Regions from separate parts of the Dasania marina DSM 21967 genome, predicted to be linked through region 2. Evidence: predicted binding sites of a transcription regulator. Region 2 holds the regulator's gene; the other holds the start of a gene.

Region 1 (9,084 bases), on a different contig from region 2:
TTGTACTTCTCGTCTTCTAGCACCTCGGATGGCTCGGCCTCGGTGAGCGTTACCTTTGAGCAAGGTACCGACCCCGACTTTGCCCAAGTGCAGGTGCAAAACAAAGTGCAGCAGGTTAACTCGCGCTTCCCCGAGTCGGTGCAGGCGCAAGGGGTAACGGTAAGAAAATCCAATAGCGATTTTTTGCTGATTACCGCGCTGCATGATGAAACGGATCAAGCAACGGGGGCGGATATTGCCGATTACCTAGCCTCTAATATGGAAGACGCCTTAGCACGTGTTGAAGGTGTAGGTGATATAAGGGTGTTTGGTTCGCAATATGCGATGCGTATTTGGTTAGACCCCAGCAAGCTCAACGCCTATGCGCTAATGCCCTCCGATATTACCAGCGCCTTAAAAGCCCAAAACGTGCAAGTGCCCGCCGGTAAAATTGGTGCAATGCCCACCTTAGCTACGCAAGAGCTTAATGCCACGGTGACGGCGCAATCTATGCTTTCTACGCCGGAAGAGTTTCGCAATATCATCGTAAAATACGATGCCTCCGGTGCCAATGTGCGCTTGAGCGATGTGGCCAGGGTAGAAATTGGCAGTGAGAGCTATGACTCTATAAGGCGCTTAAATGGCCACCCGGCATCGGGTATTGCTGTGATGTTGTCGCCAGGTGCTAATGCCTTAGCCACCGCCAACCGGGTAAAAGCAAAAGTGGCCGAGCTGGTGCCAAGCCTACCCGACGGCTACAAAGTCACCTTCCCCCGTGACAGTACCGAGTTTATTAAAATTTCAATTAGTGAAGTGGTTTACACCCTCATGGAAGCGGTGGTGTTAGTGGTGCTGGTGATGTGGTTGTTTTTACAAAACTGGCGCGCCACCTTAATACCCGCTATTGCGGTACCGATAGTATTGTTGGGTACCTTTGGCGTGTTATCGGCCTTTGGCTTTTCAATTAACACCCTCACCATGTTTGGCATTGTGCTTTCTATAGGTTTGCTGGTGGACGACGCCATAGTGGTGGTTGAAAACGTAGAGCGGCTGATGCGCGAGAAAAACCTATCGCCACGCGATGCCACCATAGAGTCTATGGCAGAAATTAGTGGCGCACTGATAGGCATAGGCGTGGTGTTATCGGCAGTATTTTTACCGATGGCATTTTTTGGTGGCTCTACCGGGGTTATCTACCAGCAGTTTTCTATCGCGATTGTGTCGTCTATGACCTTGTCGGTGATCGTGGCGCTAACCCTTAGCCCAACCTTGTGCGCGAGCTTGTTGCGTGATGAGCGTAATGATGAGCACAATAGTGAAAGCAACAGTGCACACAACACCGCACACAATAGCGAAGGCAAAGGATTTTTTGCCAGTTTTAACCGCTACGTCGATCGCCTAACGGTTTCTTACAGCGGTTATGTACGCAAGATCATTACCGGTAAAGTGCGCTGGATGCTGGTGTACGGTGTGATTGTGCTGATCCTGGGTTTGCTTATTGTACGCATGCCTACAGGGTTTTTACCCCAGGAAGACCAAGGCAGTGTGATGTTTCAAATTAACCTGCCCGAGGGTGCATCCATCAAACGCACCAGTGCTGCGGCAGTGCAAGTAGAGAAATATTTAATAGAAGAGGAAACCGATAGTGTTATAGGCGCCTTTTCTATTTCGGGCTTTAATTTTTCGGGCAGTGGCCAAAATGCAGGCCTAGGGTTTGTAACATTAAAACACTGGGATGAGCGCTCCAAGCAAGATCAAAGTGCGGACGCGCTGATTGGGCGTATGAACAAAAACCTATCCTCTATACGCGATGCCAAAATATTTGCCCTGTCGCAACCGGTTATTCGCGGTTTGGGGCAAAGTAACGGTTTTAGCTTTGAGCTACAGGCGGCAGCTGGCACTAGCCGTGACGAGTTAGTTACCTTAAAGGACGAGCTACTCGCCCAAGCACGGCAAAGTGAATTGCTAGTGGGTATTAGGGAGGGCGCGCTAAGTAATACGCCACAGCTCAAAATTGATATAGACAACGGTAAGGCAACGGCGCTGGGTTTGTCCTTGTCGGATGTGTCCAGCACGTTAACTTCAGCGTGGGCTGGCAGCTATGTGAATGACTTTATTGACCGCGGCCGTGTTAAAAAAGTGTATGTGGCTAGTGATGCCGAGTACCGCTCGCAACCTAGCGATTTAAACGAGTGGCATGTACGTGGCCAAAATGCAGCGGGCGAAACCACCATGACGCCGCTATCGGCGTTTAGCACGGCGTCGTGGTCTAGTGCGCCGCAAAGTTTGTCACGCTTCAATGGCATAGCCTCGTTCAGCATACAAGGTGCCGCGGCCAGTGGCGTTAGCTCGGGCCAAGCCATGGCTGAAATGGAGCGCCTCACCAAGGACGTGGGCCAAGGCAAACTCAGCTATGCCTGGAGTGGCTTGTCCTATCAAGAGAAGCAATCCAGTGGCCAGTCGCCTATGTTATACGCCATCTCAATATTGGTGGTTTTTCTGGCGCTAGCGGCTTTATATGAAAGTTGGTCGGTACCGCTATCGGTTATTATGGTTATCCCACTCGGCGTGATTGGTGCCGCTCTGGCTTCGTCTATGAGAGGGCTAGATAACGATATTTATTTTCAAGTAGCGCTACTCACCACCATAGGGCTGGCCTCAAAAAATGCCATTCTTATTGTGGAGTTTGCGGAAGCCTCTTACCAACGCGGCATGTCGTTAATGGACGCCGCCGTGCAAGCGGCCAAATTACGTTTGCGGCCCATTATTATGACCTCCATGGCCTTTATGTTGGGCACCCTGCCCTTGGCCTTGTCATCGGGCGCTGGCGGCAATAGCCGTATAGCGATAGGCACCGGTATTGTGGGCGGCACGTTTACAGCAACGATATTAGGGATATTCCTGGTGCCCATGTTCTTTGTGTTGATTCGTGGCTGCTTCCCGAAAAGGCGTCCTGTTTATGACGATGACGAAAAGCCAGTGGAGCTTACCCATGAGTAAGTTATGCGCACAAGCGCAGATAAAGGTAGCTGTACTGCGCCGCGCAAGGTTATTACCCATCGCTTGGGCATTATTACTAACCGGCTGCAGCACCTTAGCCCCAGAGTACTCTCGTACGGAGTTGCCGCTGGCTAATGATTGGAGTACAGAGTCTTCTGCTCAAGACTCTCAGCAACTTAAGGCCCAAGGTTTATCCAGCGAGCTGGCCATGCAACTGCCTTGGCAACACTTTATTAAAGATCAGCGCCTAGCCGAGCTGATTGAGTTGGCGCTTAGCAATAACAGAAGCTTGCGACAAACCCTTGCCGATGTGGAAGCGGCCCGGGCCACTTACCGTATTCAGCGTGCCGATTTATTTCCTCACCTTGATGTGGGCCTAAGCGGTAATCGCAGTAGATTATCATCGGGCACTACCGAGACTAGCTACCAAGCAGAGGCCGGTTTAAGCGGTTACGAAATTGATTTGTTTGGTAAAAACCGCAGCCTTAGCGCCGCCCAAATGGAAGCCTATTTAGCCACGGCAGAAACCGCGAAAGCGGCCCATATCGCACTCATCAGTGAGATAGCCAATGCCTGGTTAAACTTGGCGGCGGATAACAGCGCGTTGACTCTAGCCCAAGAAACCATGGCCAATGCTCAAAAAACCTTGGACATCACCAACAAGCGCTTAGAGCTGGGCGTGGATTCACGGGTAGATGTGGCCAGCGCCGAAACGGTATACCACAGTGCCCGCTCCGATATTGCCCTGTATACAACCCAGGTAGCGCAAGATAGTAATGCCCTGCGTTTGCTGGTGGGTGAGCCGTTTGACCAGCGCTTGTTACCCGCTGCCCTGCCCAATAGCGCAACACTGGTCACCGATGTGCCTGCGGGTTTGTCATCAGCGGTACTGTTGCAACGGCCCGATGTATTGGCCGCCGAGCACAGTTTAAAATCAGCCCATGCCAATATCGGCGTTGCTAGGGCGGCGTACTTCCCCAGTTTGTCATTAACGGCAACAGGCGGTGTGGCTAGCTCGGTGTTTGCGGATATTTTTAGTGGCGGTGCCAGTACTATTTGGGCTATTGCCCCCAGCATTACCCTGCCCATATTCGACGGCGGCGCGAATGATGCCAACCTCGCGTATAGTAAAGCCCAACAACGCAAAGCGCTGGCCGCCTATGAATATGCTATCCAAAGTGCCTTTGCCGAAGTGGCGGATGCGCTAGCGCGACGGGCAACCATACAAGCGCAACTGGATGCCGAGCAGGCCTTAGTGGCCGCAGCAACCCGTAGTTATGATTTGTCGTTAGCGCGTTATCAAAATGGCGTTGATAGTTTTCAAACGGCCTTAGAGGCACAGCGCACTATGTATAGCGCACAGCAGTCGCTGATTCTTACTAGGCAGGCGGATCTGGATAACCGCATTACCCTGTATCGCGTATTGGGTGGTGGCTTGGCAGAAAGTAACATTGAGCAAGCTGAAGGCTAAATGTGCGCCTTGCTAGCTACTGTGTTGCTAGCTAAAAAGCTGACAGCAATGAAGGAATACCATCGCAATGATAAATGTACTGCTGGTTGAAGACGATATAGATCTGGCCACCACTATTGTCGACTATCTCGATATCGAATCCATTAGCTGTGACCATGCCAGCAATGGGCTAATGGGTTTGAGCTTGCTAGCAACTAATCATTACCAAATGATCATGCTAGACATCAATATGCCCAAAATGGATGGCTTGACGCTGTGCAATACCCTGCGCGAAAGAGGCATGGATATTCCTATACTGATGTTAACCGCACGCGATAGCCTAGAGCATAAACTGCAAGGTTTTGAAGCCGGTAGTGATGATTATTTAGTCAAACCCTTTGCCATGAAAGAGCTAGTGGCGCGCGTGCAAGTGCTGGCCAAGCGCCGCAGTGGCGAAGCCAGGCGCTTAGTATTAGGCGACTTAATATTAGATGTAAGCCAGCGCAGTGCGCTGTTAAACCAAAAGCCGTTAAAGCTTTCGCCCATCGCGTTTAAATTATTAGAAGTCTTAGTGCGCGCCAGCCCGCAAGCGGTAAGCCGCCAACAGATTATGCAAGCGGTATGGGGCGACGAACAGCCCGACAGTAATAGCCTAAAAGTACATATTTATCATTTACGTAAACAGCTGGATGCAGAGTTGAGCAGTATTAAACTAGATACTGTTTCAGGTATAGGCTTTGCCATTAAAAACAATAACGAGAACAAGAATGATAGCGAAGGGGCATTGTAGTGAAAATTAGGCCCAGCCTTAGGCTGTATTTTTTCATCAGTGTGGTGTTACTGGGCTCAGTAATGACTATAGGCTTTTCGTTTTTGAGTGTTCATTACTTTTTTGATGGCCTAGACAAAGGTTTAAAAAGCGTTATGCGTGAGCTAGCGAAAACACCGTATGTTGAAGATGGCCTACCTCAGCATATAGCGGGCTTTAGCGTGGCTAGCCGCTGGCAAGACACCCCGGCGATTATTCAGCAGCGCTTCCTGTCACCACCAGACGAGCTAGGTAAACTACAAAAATTAAAAGATCAGGACTGTATTTTTACCATGCCTGAAAATATTTATTTTTTGCTAAGTTATCACACCCCTGAAGGGGAAATGCGCTTTATAACCAGGGTTATGCTAGGCAAAGACCGGCCGGTAGAGGCGGGCACTAGCAAACCTAGAAAGCGTTTATATTGGACCATAGGCACAGCGGTTATCGCCATCGTATTTTTTGCCTTTGTGTTAATCATGATTATGCAAAAAATAGCTAAGCCTATAGAGTCGCTAAAAAATTGGGCCAAATCGCTAAACCAAGACACGATTCAGAACGCGCCACCAGACTTCAGCTACAACGAACTCAATGTGTTAGCGGAATTAGTGCAAAGCAGTTTAGCTTCGGCACACCAAAGCTTAGAGCGTGAGCAGCGCTTTTTAAGCTATGCCAGCCACGAATTACGTACACCTATTGCGGTTATACGCAGCAATGTAGATTTATTAAAACGCTTAAGTGAAAAAGACCCCATCAGCGACAAGCAGCAACTCACCTTACAGCGCATAGAGCGCGCAGGCCTAACCATGAGTGGTTTAACCGAAACCTTACTTTGGCTTAGCCGTAATGACGAACAAACCGTTGCGCCAGAGCCCATAAAACTCAATGAAAAAATACAGCAACTATGCAGCGACCTCAACTATTTACTCAACGGCAAAGCCGTTGAAGTCACCGTAGAGGCCGAAGCCTGTAACGTGAATATAGAAGCCACCGCCTGCCATATAGTGTTAAGCAATCTTATTCGCAATGCTTATCAGCACACCCAACAGGGCAAGGTGGCAATCAAACAACAAGATAGCCGGGTCACCATCACTAATAGTAACGATAGCGATAATACTAAAGCCCCTAAAGTTGAAGCTGGCGATAAAGAAGTCGCGTTAGGTTACGGCCTAGGCTTACAGCTCAGTGAAAAAGTGATTCAGCGCCACGGTTGGTTTTATGAGGTTACAGAGACGCAAGGAAATTATCACGTGACAGTTGATTTTGGGGGTGAGTAGTTTTGTGGTTGGGTGAAACTGAGGGGTAAATAGTTTAATTGGGGCCAGAAGTTAAGCTTCAAAGACTCTGAGCCCCTTGATCTCGCTATTAACAGTACGTTAGGTTAATAGCGCCAGCTAGGAGGCTTAAAATTTATAGCCTATGGCCAAAGTATAAACGTAAGGATCTAGATCTACATCGCTGCTGATGGTGTTGCCACCTTCAAAATTAATTGTTGCGGTGGTGTTTATATCTATCCAGCGTATAGACGCGTTGACTAGCCAGTTATCGTCAATGGCATAATCGGCACCCACTTGCAGAGCAATACCCCAAGAGTCATCTAATGCTACATCAGCTCCCGTCAAACCCAAGCCACTCAAAGCGGTATCGGCGGCATGAGTAATATCTTCATCAAAGAAAATCGTGTAGTTAATGCCGGCACCTAGATAAGGCTTAAAGGCGCTGCTGCTATCAAAGTAATAAATGGCTGATAGCGTGGGCGGCAGCTGCTTAACATCGGCAATATCTAGGCCGGCTAGCTCACCCGTAGCTGTTGCTGTATGGCGAAAAGGTGTGGCGGCCAGTAACTCAACTGCCCAGTGCTGATCTAAAACATAGCTAGCCGTTATGCCCAACTGAGTGTTGCTATCCACCGCTAAGTCGCTAGTGCGGCCTGTTAATGAGAGCACGCTGCCATTTAACGCAATCGCCTCGCTGTTTTCTTGCGGCTCTACCGTGGTGGCACCGGCGCGAATAATAATATCACCGGCCTGGTAAGCAAAAGTGGGAGTGGCAATGGCTGCGCTTAGGCCTACAATACAGGCTAACTGGGATACTGCTTTCATAAATTTATACTCTGGAATAAGGTTCTCGATGCTGATCACACCGCGGCTAATTTATGGCAGTCATTTAATCACAAGGCTAATAAGCATGTTTTGATGTAAATTAAGTTTTTTGTGTTTCGATGGGACAGAGTCTTTGAAAGCAGCTTGACAGACACTGTGTTTATGTACAGTATATGCCGATCTATGAAAATACTCCTTTTACCCAAATATGGCAGTGCTGTAGCGGCGGGCTTTCCGTCTGCCGCCGATGATTTTTTAGAAAATAATCTGGATCTTAATCAGCATCTTATCCGTCACCCTGCCGCCACTTACTTAGCCAGAGCCCAAGGTAGCTCTATGACTGGGCGCGGTATTTTTGATGGCGATACCCTCATTGTTGACCGGGCCATTGAGCCCAAGCATGGCAATATAGTAATAGCTGCCTTAGATGGTGAGCTAACCTGCAAAATTTTAGATAAACACAAGCAGCAATTAGTCGCTGCTAATCCCAAAATAAAGCCCATAGCCGTTGCTGAAAATAGCGAGCTAATAATAGAGGGCGTGGTTATACACTCCATTCGTCACCATGTACGCCTTAGTTGATTGCAATAGCTTTTATGCTAGCTGCGAACAAATATTTAGGCCCGACTTGCGTGGCAAGCCCGTGGTGGTGTTATCAAACAACGACGGCTGTATTGTTGCCCGTAGCAAAGAGGCAAAAAACTTAGGTATACCTGACTTACAGGCTTTTTTTAAAATAGCTCATCTGCTGCGCCAAAAAGGCGTGCACGTGTTTAGCAGTAACTACTGCCTGTATGGCGATATTAGCCATAAAGTAATGAGCACACTGCAAAACTATTCGCCCGATATAGAAGTGTATTCCATCGACGAAATGTTTTTATGTTTGGCGGGTGTGCAAGAGCCACTAATAGCCTATGGCCAAACGATCAAACAAACCGTTTGGCGCGATATACGCATGCCGGTAAGTGTAGGTATAGCACCGACTAAAACCTTGGCTAAATTAGCCAATCACGCCGCTAAAAAAATACCAAAAGTACAAGGTGTATGCCTATTAGACAGTCAAGAAAAATGGCAGTGGTTACAAAAGCGTTTACCTGTTACCAAAGTGTGGGGCATAGGCAGCCAGTTAGGTAAGCGGCTAAACGCAATCAATATAGTTAACATTTATGACTTAGCTACGGCCAATGCAAAGCACTTACGCAAGCAATTTAGTGTTGATGTTGAGCGCATCATAGAGGAGCTAAATGGAAAACCGGCTTTGTCATTAGAGCTGCAGCCAACGGCAAAAAAACAAATATTTTGTACCCGCTCATTTGGCGAAAAACCAACCGAGCTAAAACCGTTAGCACAAGCGATAAGCGCCTATGCAGCGCGAGCCTGCGAAAAACTTAGAGCGCAAAAGCAATATTGCAAAAGCATACAAGTGTTTATTAATACCTCACCCTATGACAATAATTACTACAGTCAACAATTGGTAGTGCAATTACCCTATCCCACCGACGACAGTAGAATTATAATTGCAAACGCCAACAAGGCCTTAAAGATTATTTATAAAGAGGATAAGCGCTATTTAAAAGCTGGCATAGGGCTGCTGGATTTAAGTGAGCGAAAATATAATCAACAAGACCTGTTTCAAAAGTCACAAAGCGAACAATGCGATGCATTAATGCTAACCGTCGATAAAATAAATCGCCGCTATGGCCAGGGTTTACTTTATTGGGGTGCAGAAGGCTCAAATAAACGCT
Region 2 (9,084 bases):
CCCGGTAACATGCTGACCCCAAGAGTCGGCATTAGTAGTCAAAAAACCACTAGTACCATTACTACCATCGTTACTGCCTTGCTGAGTCCACGTAGGACCAAACAATGCATTAATGGTAGATCCATTACCATTGGTATTACCTTCACCCGTTAAACATGAAGTGGCTGAGTCCAATTCAGCCCAGCGCTGTGTACTACCGCAACCGATGTTCGCCGACCACGACGCATTGGCAGCAACTAGTAAGAACACGCTTACAACAGTTGTAAATATGCTTTTCATTTCTAAAATCATCCTGGTTTTATTTAAATCATCCAATCAAACACTCGGCTTACATCAACATCATTGTCCATAAACCGATCGGTGCTATTAAATGCAAAATCCAAGCCATTAAATTTAAGTCGTTAAGAAACAATAATTTATAAGAACTAATCGACTATCAAACCTACAATCATGTAAATTATACCGACATCGTATGTAACCACTGACGCAGCAACGCCTTTACCCCCAGCGACTGCGCATTAATCAAGCGCAAAAGTATAGCTGGCCCAACTAGCCCGCTGCCCACACCCGCCACTGTCGAGTAAGTTTACATTATAAAAAATTGCAAAATGATTTCCCTAACAAATACATAACGTTAAAGTTTATGGCCTGTTTGTTGCTGCAATACACGCTGTCGAAAGACTGCAGTATTTATCCTCTTATACAAGGCGGAAACATACAATGAATAAGCTACTAGGCGGCGTTATTTCTACGGTAATAATGTCAACTTCTTTATCAGCCTCTGCTGGCGTCATCAACAACTGGGAAGGCACCGGTGTAGACTTTTTCTCCAGCTGGATAGGCGATACCTTAAGAATTGAAATCGATGCTGGCAATATAACCGCTGGCTCTGGTTGGGATGGTGCTGTCAGAATAGACTCCATAGCAATTAATGATTTTGGCGTGGCCTTTGCCAATGCTAGCGATATCACCCTCGACGGCCCAGGGGCATCCTTTGACGGCATAACTGATGGCTGGGGACTCAATGCTAACGGCTGCCAGGCGCTCACCGGTGGTGTTAACCACCCCTGTTTTAGCGGCAGCGAACTGTTAACCAACAATATGTTCTTTGATTTCACCTTTGCCAATGCTGTTAGCAACTATACCGATAACCCCCATTTAAAAGTGCGCTTTATCGATGCTAATGGTAACAAAAAAGGCAGCCTGCTATCTCAAGACTTGCCCTCAAGAACCGTTGTGCCTGAGCCCTCATCTATAGCGCTGCTATTTTTAGGCCTTGCCGGCTTACTGGCTTCACGCCGCCAGCAACATTAAAGGGCTATCCCGCCCCTAAGCTACACTCCCCAACCGCAGGGCAACCCTGCGGTTGGGCTGCATAATCTATATACACCGATAACCCCTTTCCATTGATCCACATCAACACAGCAAAAACACCACCCCGCTACACTTTCTGCATCATTCACCACACTTAAAATAGCCTTGCATTATGAGCGACCAGGCCCACCTAACCATTGTTTCAGACAAAAATGCTGGCACCCATGCCCAGGTTTTGTCCAGTAAATACGATGTGGCCGGGCCACGCTATACCTCTTACCCAACTGCACCGCATTTTAGTGTCGACTTTGGCTGTAATGAATATCGGCAAGAGCTAATCAAACAAAGAGGCAGCTCTATAGCACCGCTTTCGCTCTATGTGCACATCCCTTTTTGTAAAAACATTTGCTACTACTGCGCCTGTAATAAAATCGTTACTCGTGACAGCACGGTAAGCCGGCGCTATTTAAACTATCTCAATAAAGAGATAGCCATGCAGGCCGAACTGGCCGGACAAGCGCGGCCGGTTACCCAGCTGCATTTTGGTGGCGGCACCCCCACCTTTTTAAACGATGCGGAACTGACTGAGCTTATGCACCACCTAGGCCAGCACTTTAAGCTTAGCGACAGCCCCGACCGTGAATACAGCATAGAAATAGACCCACGCACGGTAAATAAAGATAGGCTCGCGCTATTAAAAGGCTTGGGGTTTAATCGCCTAAGCTTTGGCGTGCAAGATTTTGACCCCGAGGTACAAACAGCTATCAACCGCTGCCAATCCTTTAATATGCTGCTATCGCTAACCAATGCTGCCCGGCTGTATCAATTTAAATCGGTGAGCTACGACCTCATTTATGGCCTACCCAAGCAAAACCTGCAATCGCTCACTAACACCCTAGAGCAGGTACTGGAACTGGCCCCCGACCGCATTACTTTTTACAATTACGCCCACCTACCTGCCCGTTTTAGCAGCCAGCGCGCCATAGACCGCCACACCTTACCCAGCACAGGGCAGCGCCTAGAGATGCTGGCCTTGATTGCCGATGTACTCACCACGGCCGGCTACGTTTATATAGGCATGGACCATTTTGTTAAACCCAATGACGAACTGGCCATCGCCCAACAAGAAGGCCGTTTGCAACGCAACTTCCAAGGCTATTCCACCTGCCTAGCCCCCGACCTAATTGGCTTAGGCGTATCATCCATCAGCTCACTACGCCACAGCTACGCCCAAAACGAAAAAGACCTAGAGCGTTACTACGAACAACTGGATAACAACCGCCTCGCCATTAGCCGCGGCCTGCGTTTAAGCCACGACGACGAAGTTCGCCGCCATATTATTAGCGAGCTTATCTGCAACCTAAACTTGGATATCAAACAAGTAGAGCAACACTTTCAATTATGTTTTTTCGAATATTTTGCCAACATTTTAGAAACACTGAAAACATACCAAAAGGATGGCTTAATCCTTATGGAGAGTGATAAAATCCGCGTCACCTTAGAAGGGCGGTCTATGCTGAGAAATATCTGTATGACTTTTGACCGATATTTAAGCAGCGACGCACAGCCTCGTTACTCAAACACACTGTAACCTTCTTATTTGACCCACAGGATATTGTCAGATTATGGCTGAGAAAAGCGCATTAGCAGGTAATCTATTGAGCAGTAGTGATAAGTCCTGCCCCCACAACCACCAAGTGTCCTGTAACGACTGCCGCCTAGGCAGCATCTGCCTACCACTGGCGATGAAAGATGATGATATCGTCAAGCTGGAAGAGATAGTACAGCGCGGCCGCCCCTTACAAAAAAACGACCATATTTACCGCGCACACGATAAGTTTCACTCCGTGTATGCGGTACGCTCCGGCACCGTCAAAACCTATAGAGTCACCAACGATGGCCAAGAGCAAATTACTGGCTTTTACTTTCCCGGCGAAATTATGGGCATGGATGGCATAGGTTCCGGCAAGTACGCCAACTCAGCCAGAGCATTAGAAACCGCCGCCATCTGCGAAATCCCCTTTGATAGGTTGGAGGCACTCAGCACCGAAGTGCCCAATATGCAACGTCACTTTTTCCAGCTGATGAGCCAAGAGATAACCAGCGATCAACAGCTAATCACTTTGTTGAGTAAAAATTCTGCCGAAGAGCGCATCGCAGCCTTGCTAATTAGCATCTCAGCACGTATGGTGCGCCGCAAACTGTCAGGCACGCAATTTAGGCTGCCTATGTCACGTACCGATATAGGCAATTACCTAGGTTTAACCATAGAAACAGTCAGTCGAGTTTTTAGCCGCTTTAAAAAACAAAACCTTGTTGATGTTGATGGCAAGGAAATTACTCTAAAAGATTTAGAGGCCTTAAGAGAAATCGCTGATATGTAAGCGACAAGCCCCGCAAGATGGCATCTTTTAAGACACGACTCTTTCACAAAAAAAAACCAACCTTTTACCTGGTTTTCACTCAAGGCAACTATAGCCTAAGTGATCAATGGATAGGCTGTTATACATCCTATCTGTATTAACAAAAAACAAACGTTCAAATACATAGGGTTATTTATGAATAATCAGCTTGAGCACCCTGTATACAATTACAAGGTGGTACGCCAGTTTACGATCATGACCGTAGCCTGGGGTGTTATTGGGATGGCCATAGGGGTGCTTATTGCCGCACAGCTGGCCTGGCCTGCGCTAAATTTTGAGACGCCTTGGCTCACCTTTAGCCGTCTGCGTCCACTGCATACCAACACCGTTATTTTTGCCTTTGGTGGCTCAGCATTATTTGCTACCTCACTGTTTGTAGTGCAGCGTACTTGTCAGGCTCGCCTGCTCTCAGACAAGCTCGCCTCCTTTGTCTTTTGGGGCTGGCAACTGGTTATCGTCTCAGCCTTCATATCGCTGCCACTGGGCTACACAACGTCTAAAGAGTACGCCGAGCTAGAATGGCCTATCGACATTTTATTGGCCATTGTCTGGATAGCCTATGCCGTACTATTTTTTGGCACTATCACTAAACGCAAAACCAGCCACATCTATGTCGCCAACTGGTTTTACGGTGCCTTTATCATCACCGTTGCCGTCTTGCACATCGTCAACAGCGCCGCTATCCCGGTAAGCATGATGAAATCTTATTCGGTCTATGCCGGTGCTGCCGATGCCATGGTGCAATGGTGGTACGGACATAACGCAGTAGGTTTCTTCTTAACGGCAGGTTTCTTAGGCATTATGTACTACTTCGTGCCTAAACAAGCGGGTAGACCGGTCTACTCATACCGCTTATCCATTGTGCACTTCTGGGCATTAATTTCGTTATACATATGGGCCGGCCCTCACCACTTACACTACACCGCACTACCTGACTGGGCACAAAGCCTGGGCATGGTGATGTCATTAATCCTCTTAGCACCTAGCTGGGGCGGCATGATTAACGGCATGATGACCTTGAGTGGCGCTTGGCACAAATTGCGCACCGACCCCATCTTGCGCTTCTTGGTCGTGTCTCTATCGTTTTACGGCATGTCGACCTTTGAAGGCCCGATGATGGCGATTAAGACGGTAAACTCACTGTCGCACTACACCGATTGGACCATAGGTCATGTACACGCCGGTGCTTTAGGTTGGGTAGCCATGGTAACTATTGGTGCCATCTATCACTTAGTGCCCGTGATGTTTAACAAAGACGCTATGTACAGCACCCCCTTAATTAATGTGCACTTCTGGCTGGCCACTATAGGCACGGTACTGTACATCAGCTCTATGTGGGTAAACGGTATCTTACAAGGCTTAATGTGGCGCGCGTATAACGCTGACGGCACCTTGACCTATAGTTTTGTAGACTCTGTAGAAGCCAGTTTTCCCGGCTATGTGGTACGCCTCATTGGTGGTATCACCTTCTTTGCGGGCATGCTGTTTATGGCTTACAACGTATGGCAAACCACTCGCAACACTGAAGCAGCAGCGAACAACCCTGCTACTGCAGCCGCTTAAGCGCCGGAGGATAGTTAAAATGAATCATGATTTTGTAGAAAAAAATATTGGTGTCATGTCGGTGTTGGTTATTGTAGCCATCAGCTTTGGTGCTCTAGTAGAAATCGTACCGCTATTTTTCATCAAGCAAACCACTGAGCCGATAGCGGGGCTTATGCCCTACACCGCGCTACAACTGGAAGGCCGCGATATCTATATACGTGAGGGCTGCAGCAACTGTCACTCACAAATGATACGCCCTATGCGCGCAGAAACTGAGCGCTACGGCCACTATTCCGTAGCCGGTGAATCGGTATACGACCACCCCTTCCTATGGGGCTCTAAGCGCACCGGGCCAGATTTGGCGCGCGTAGGCGGCCGTTACAGTGATGATTGGCACCGTGCTCACTTAATGAATCCTAGAGATGTCGTGCCCGAGTCGAATATGCCTGCCTTCCCTTGGTTGTTTGAAAACAGCTTAACTGGCGAGCATACAGCCGCTAAAATGCGCGCCCTGCGTATAGTCGGTGTGCCTTACACTGACCAAGATATTGCTGGCGCTAAAGAAGCAGTAGCAGGCAGGGTGGAAATTGAAGCCCTGATTGCCTACTTACAAAACCTCGGCCTATTGCTTAAGCATAAACGCTAAGCGGGGAGACTGGCATGGACATTAATACATTTCGCGGTTTAGCCACAGTGTTTGCCTTTATCGCATTCATTAGCATATGCCTATGGGCTTACAGCAAGCAGCGTAAAAAAGACTTTGATGACGCCGCCAATTTACCCTTTGCCGATGACAAACCCTCATCAGACGGAGAATCTCAATGAGTCCTTTCTGGAGTGCATGGATAATAATCCTAACCACTATCTTTTTAATGGGTATCAGCTGGATACTACTGGCTAACCGTAAAACGCAAGACCGTGGCCCCGATGCCACTACCGGCCACGAGTACGACGGTATCGTTGAATACGACAACCCCATGCCCCTATGGTGGATACAAGCGTTTGTCCTCACTATTATTTTTGGCATAGGTTACCTCATTGCCTACCCCGGCATGGGTAACTGGCCCGGCGTATTGGGATGGACCTCTGTCGGCCAATGGCAGGAAGAAGTAGACCAAGCGGCAGAGCGCTACGACGACGTGTTTGCCGACTACTCAGCCACCCCTATTCCCGAGCTAGCGCAAGACCCTAAAGCCATGCGCATGGCGCAACGTATGTTTGCTAACAACTGTGCCGTTTGTCACGGTGCCGATGCAGGCGGCGGCTACGGCTTCCCTAACTTAACCGACACCGATTGGTTATACGGCGGCAGCCCTGAGCAAATCAAAACCACCATTACCCACGGCCGTAACGCCGCGATGCCTCAGTGGGGCAACGTCGTCGGCGATCAGGGTGTGCGTGAGATTAGCGCCTATGTATACAGTTTAAACGGCCGTGAGGCCGATGCAGGCTTAGCAGCCGAAGGTGGCAAAAAGTTTCAAATGTTTTGCTCTAGCTGCCACGGTAAAGATGCCAAGGGTAACTACGCTTTTGGTGCGCCTAACCTAAGTGACAGCGTCTGGTTATATGGCGGCTCTATGGGCCAAATTCAGCACACCTTACAAAACGGTCGCTCGGGCCACATGCCTGCGCACCAAGAGCTACTGAGTGCCGATAAAATCCATATGCTAAGTAGCTACGTGTGGAGCTTATCTAATCAGTAAGCAACAACACTTTAACAACATTTTTTAATTATTAGTTTGTTCAACGTTTGAGGTAATCATGACTAAGCAGCGCGATCCTGTTGAAGAGTTTCACCCCGCCGGGGTCGCCGAGTTAGACCTTTACCAAAAACGTGAAAAAATCTACACCCGAAAAATTGAAGGTTTCTACCAGAAGATTCGAGTGTACACGGGTTGGCCATTACTACTGCTCTATTTTATAGTGCCGTGGCTAACATGGAATGGTCACCCCGCTGTTTTATTCGACCTACCCGCCAGACAATTCCACGTCTTTTTTTGGACTTTCTGGCCACAAGATTTTTATTTATTGGCCGGCATTTTAATTATTGCCGCCTTTGCCTTGTTTACTGTCACCGCTTGGGTGGGACGTGTTTGGTGTGGCTACACCTGCCCGCAAACCGTTTGGACCGCTATTTTTATGTGGGCCGAACAAAAGTTTGAAGGCAGCCGCAACCAGCGTATCAAGCTAGACAACAAACCCATGCACTGGCAGAAGTTTTTCCGCAAACTGGCCAAGCACACGGTTTGGGTCAGCGTTTCTCTCGCTACCGGCGTCACCTTTGTTGGCTATTTCACCCCTATTTACGATTTAGTTTTTCTCTTAGATTACGGCCTATGGGGCTCGATGTGGATTACCTTTTTCACCTGCGCCACTTACATTAATGCCGGCTATATGCGCGAACAAGTGTGCATTTATATGTGCCCCTATGCGCGCTTTCAATCAGTAATGTTCGACAAAGACACGCTATTAGTATCCTACGATACCAAGCGTGGTGAACCCAGAGGCTCGCGTAAAAAAGACACTAACCTAGAACAAGAAAACTTAGGCGCCTGTGTCGATTGTAATATCTGCGTACAAGTTTGCCCCACCGGCATAGATATACGCGACGGCCTACAGGTGGAGTGTATTAACTGCGCCCTGTGTATAGACGGCTGTAATAGCGTGATGGATCAAATGGGTTATGAGCGTGGCCTGATACGCTACACCACCGAGCACGAATTAGAAGGCTATAAAGGCAACCGCTACCATCCGCGTTTTATCGCCTATGGCGTGGTCCTGCTGATTATGCTCACTGCCTTTGGCTACAGCCTGCTTACCCGCATCCCGCTGGAAGCTGACGTGGTGCGTGAACGCGGCAAGCTCTACCAACGCACCCCCACAGGCCATATAGAAAACATGTATGTGCTAAAAATCATGAATAAAGATCAACAGCCCCATACCTATAGTATTTCCTTTAGCGGCTTGGATCAGGCTGAACTTAAAGGTGATACTGAAAAAACCTTAGGCGCCGGTGAAATCCTCGAGTTACCAGTGCGTCTTAATATCGCCCCAGAGCAGCTACAGCGCTTAAACAGTACAATTTATTATCATATAAGGTCACTGGACGACCCCGACATTCACATGAGCATAGAAAGCCGCTTTATAGGCCCAGGAACTCCTTAATGAATAACAGTGATAACGGCAAGCAGCCAGCGCCTTGGTACCGACAGTTTTGGTTATGGTTTCTTGTTTTTTTCCCCGCGTTAGCGGTAGTGGCGGGCACCATCACCATTATTATTGCGGTAAAAAATGAAGACAGCCTAGTACGCGACGATTACTACAAAGCGGGGCTAGCCATTAACAGCGTCCTCGCCCATGATAAGTTTGCCAGCCAACATAATGTGCAAGGGGCGCTGCTCATAGACCCTCTCACCGGCGGCCTACAGCTGGAACTGCAAGGTGATTTAGAGACGCTACCTAACAGCCTACAACTAGACTTTATCCACCCCGCCGCGCAGCCGCTAGATTTTAGCGTGAGCCTACTCAAACGCCGTGACAACCTCTACTTGGGGCAGCTAGATCATAGCCTTAACAATCGCTGGTATTTACAACTCAGTGATAAACAGGCCGACACAGATAAAACCTGGCGTTTAAGCGCAGAACTTAACTTTGCCACCGATCATGGCGAGCGCATTAGCCTTAGTTTTGCCCCCTCGCTGTAAACCATGCCCACCTCCTCACCCGCTCACAGCACTGCCTGCTACCACTGCCAGTTACCTATCATGGCCGGTGATCGCTTTGCCTGTGAGTTAGACGGGGC

The links. The regulator FNR, encoded in region 2, switches genes on or off when oxygen is low (the NO sensors DNR and NnrR bind a similar motif). The targets are predictions, from matches to a motif close to TTGATNNNNATCAA.
Region 1: the regulator FNR is predicted to act here: its motif matches at 7,430-7,443, upstream of B067_RS0103095 (OmpW/AlkL family protein).

What each region holds. Positions count from the first base shown of each region.
Region 1 covers NZ_KB891575.1:668,590-677,673, reverse strand. The annotation lists gene B067_RS0103115 (efflux RND transporter permease subunit) at 1-2,979, shown strand, start outside; gene B067_RS0103110 (efflux transporter outer membrane subunit) at 2,972-4,450, shown strand; gene B067_RS0103105 (response regulator transcription factor) at 4,518-5,219, shown strand; gene B067_RS0103100 (sensor histidine kinase) at 5,219-6,514, shown strand; gene B067_RS0103095 (OmpW/AlkL family protein) at 6,641-7,339, opposite strand; gene B067_RS0103090 (LexA family protein) at 7,523-7,921, shown strand; gene B067_RS0103085 (Y-family DNA polymerase) at 7,905-9,084, shown strand, end outside.
Region 2 covers NZ_KB891588.1:98,360-107,443, forward strand. The annotation lists gene B067_RS0116620 (PEP-CTERM sorting domain-containing protein) at 1-279, opposite strand, end outside; gene B067_RS0116625 (PEP-CTERM sorting domain-containing protein) at 721-1,314, shown strand; gene hemN (oxygen-independent coproporphyrinogen III oxidase) at 1,487-2,905, shown strand; gene fnr (fumarate/nitrate reduction transcriptional regulator Fnr) at 2,940-3,698, shown strand; gene ccoN (cytochrome-c oxidase, cbb3-type subunit I) at 3,873-5,300, shown strand; gene ccoO (cytochrome-c oxidase, cbb3-type subunit II) at 5,320-5,928, shown strand; gene B067_RS0116650 (CcoQ/FixQ family Cbb3-type cytochrome c oxidase assembly chaperone) at 5,943-6,107, shown strand; gene ccoP (cytochrome-c oxidase, cbb3-type subunit III) at 6,104-6,985, shown strand; gene ccoG (cytochrome c oxidase accessory protein CcoG) at 7,044-8,447, shown strand; gene B067_RS20760 (FixH family protein) at 8,447-8,986, shown strand; gene B067_RS20765 (heavy metal translocating P-type ATPase) at 8,990-9,084, shown strand, end outside.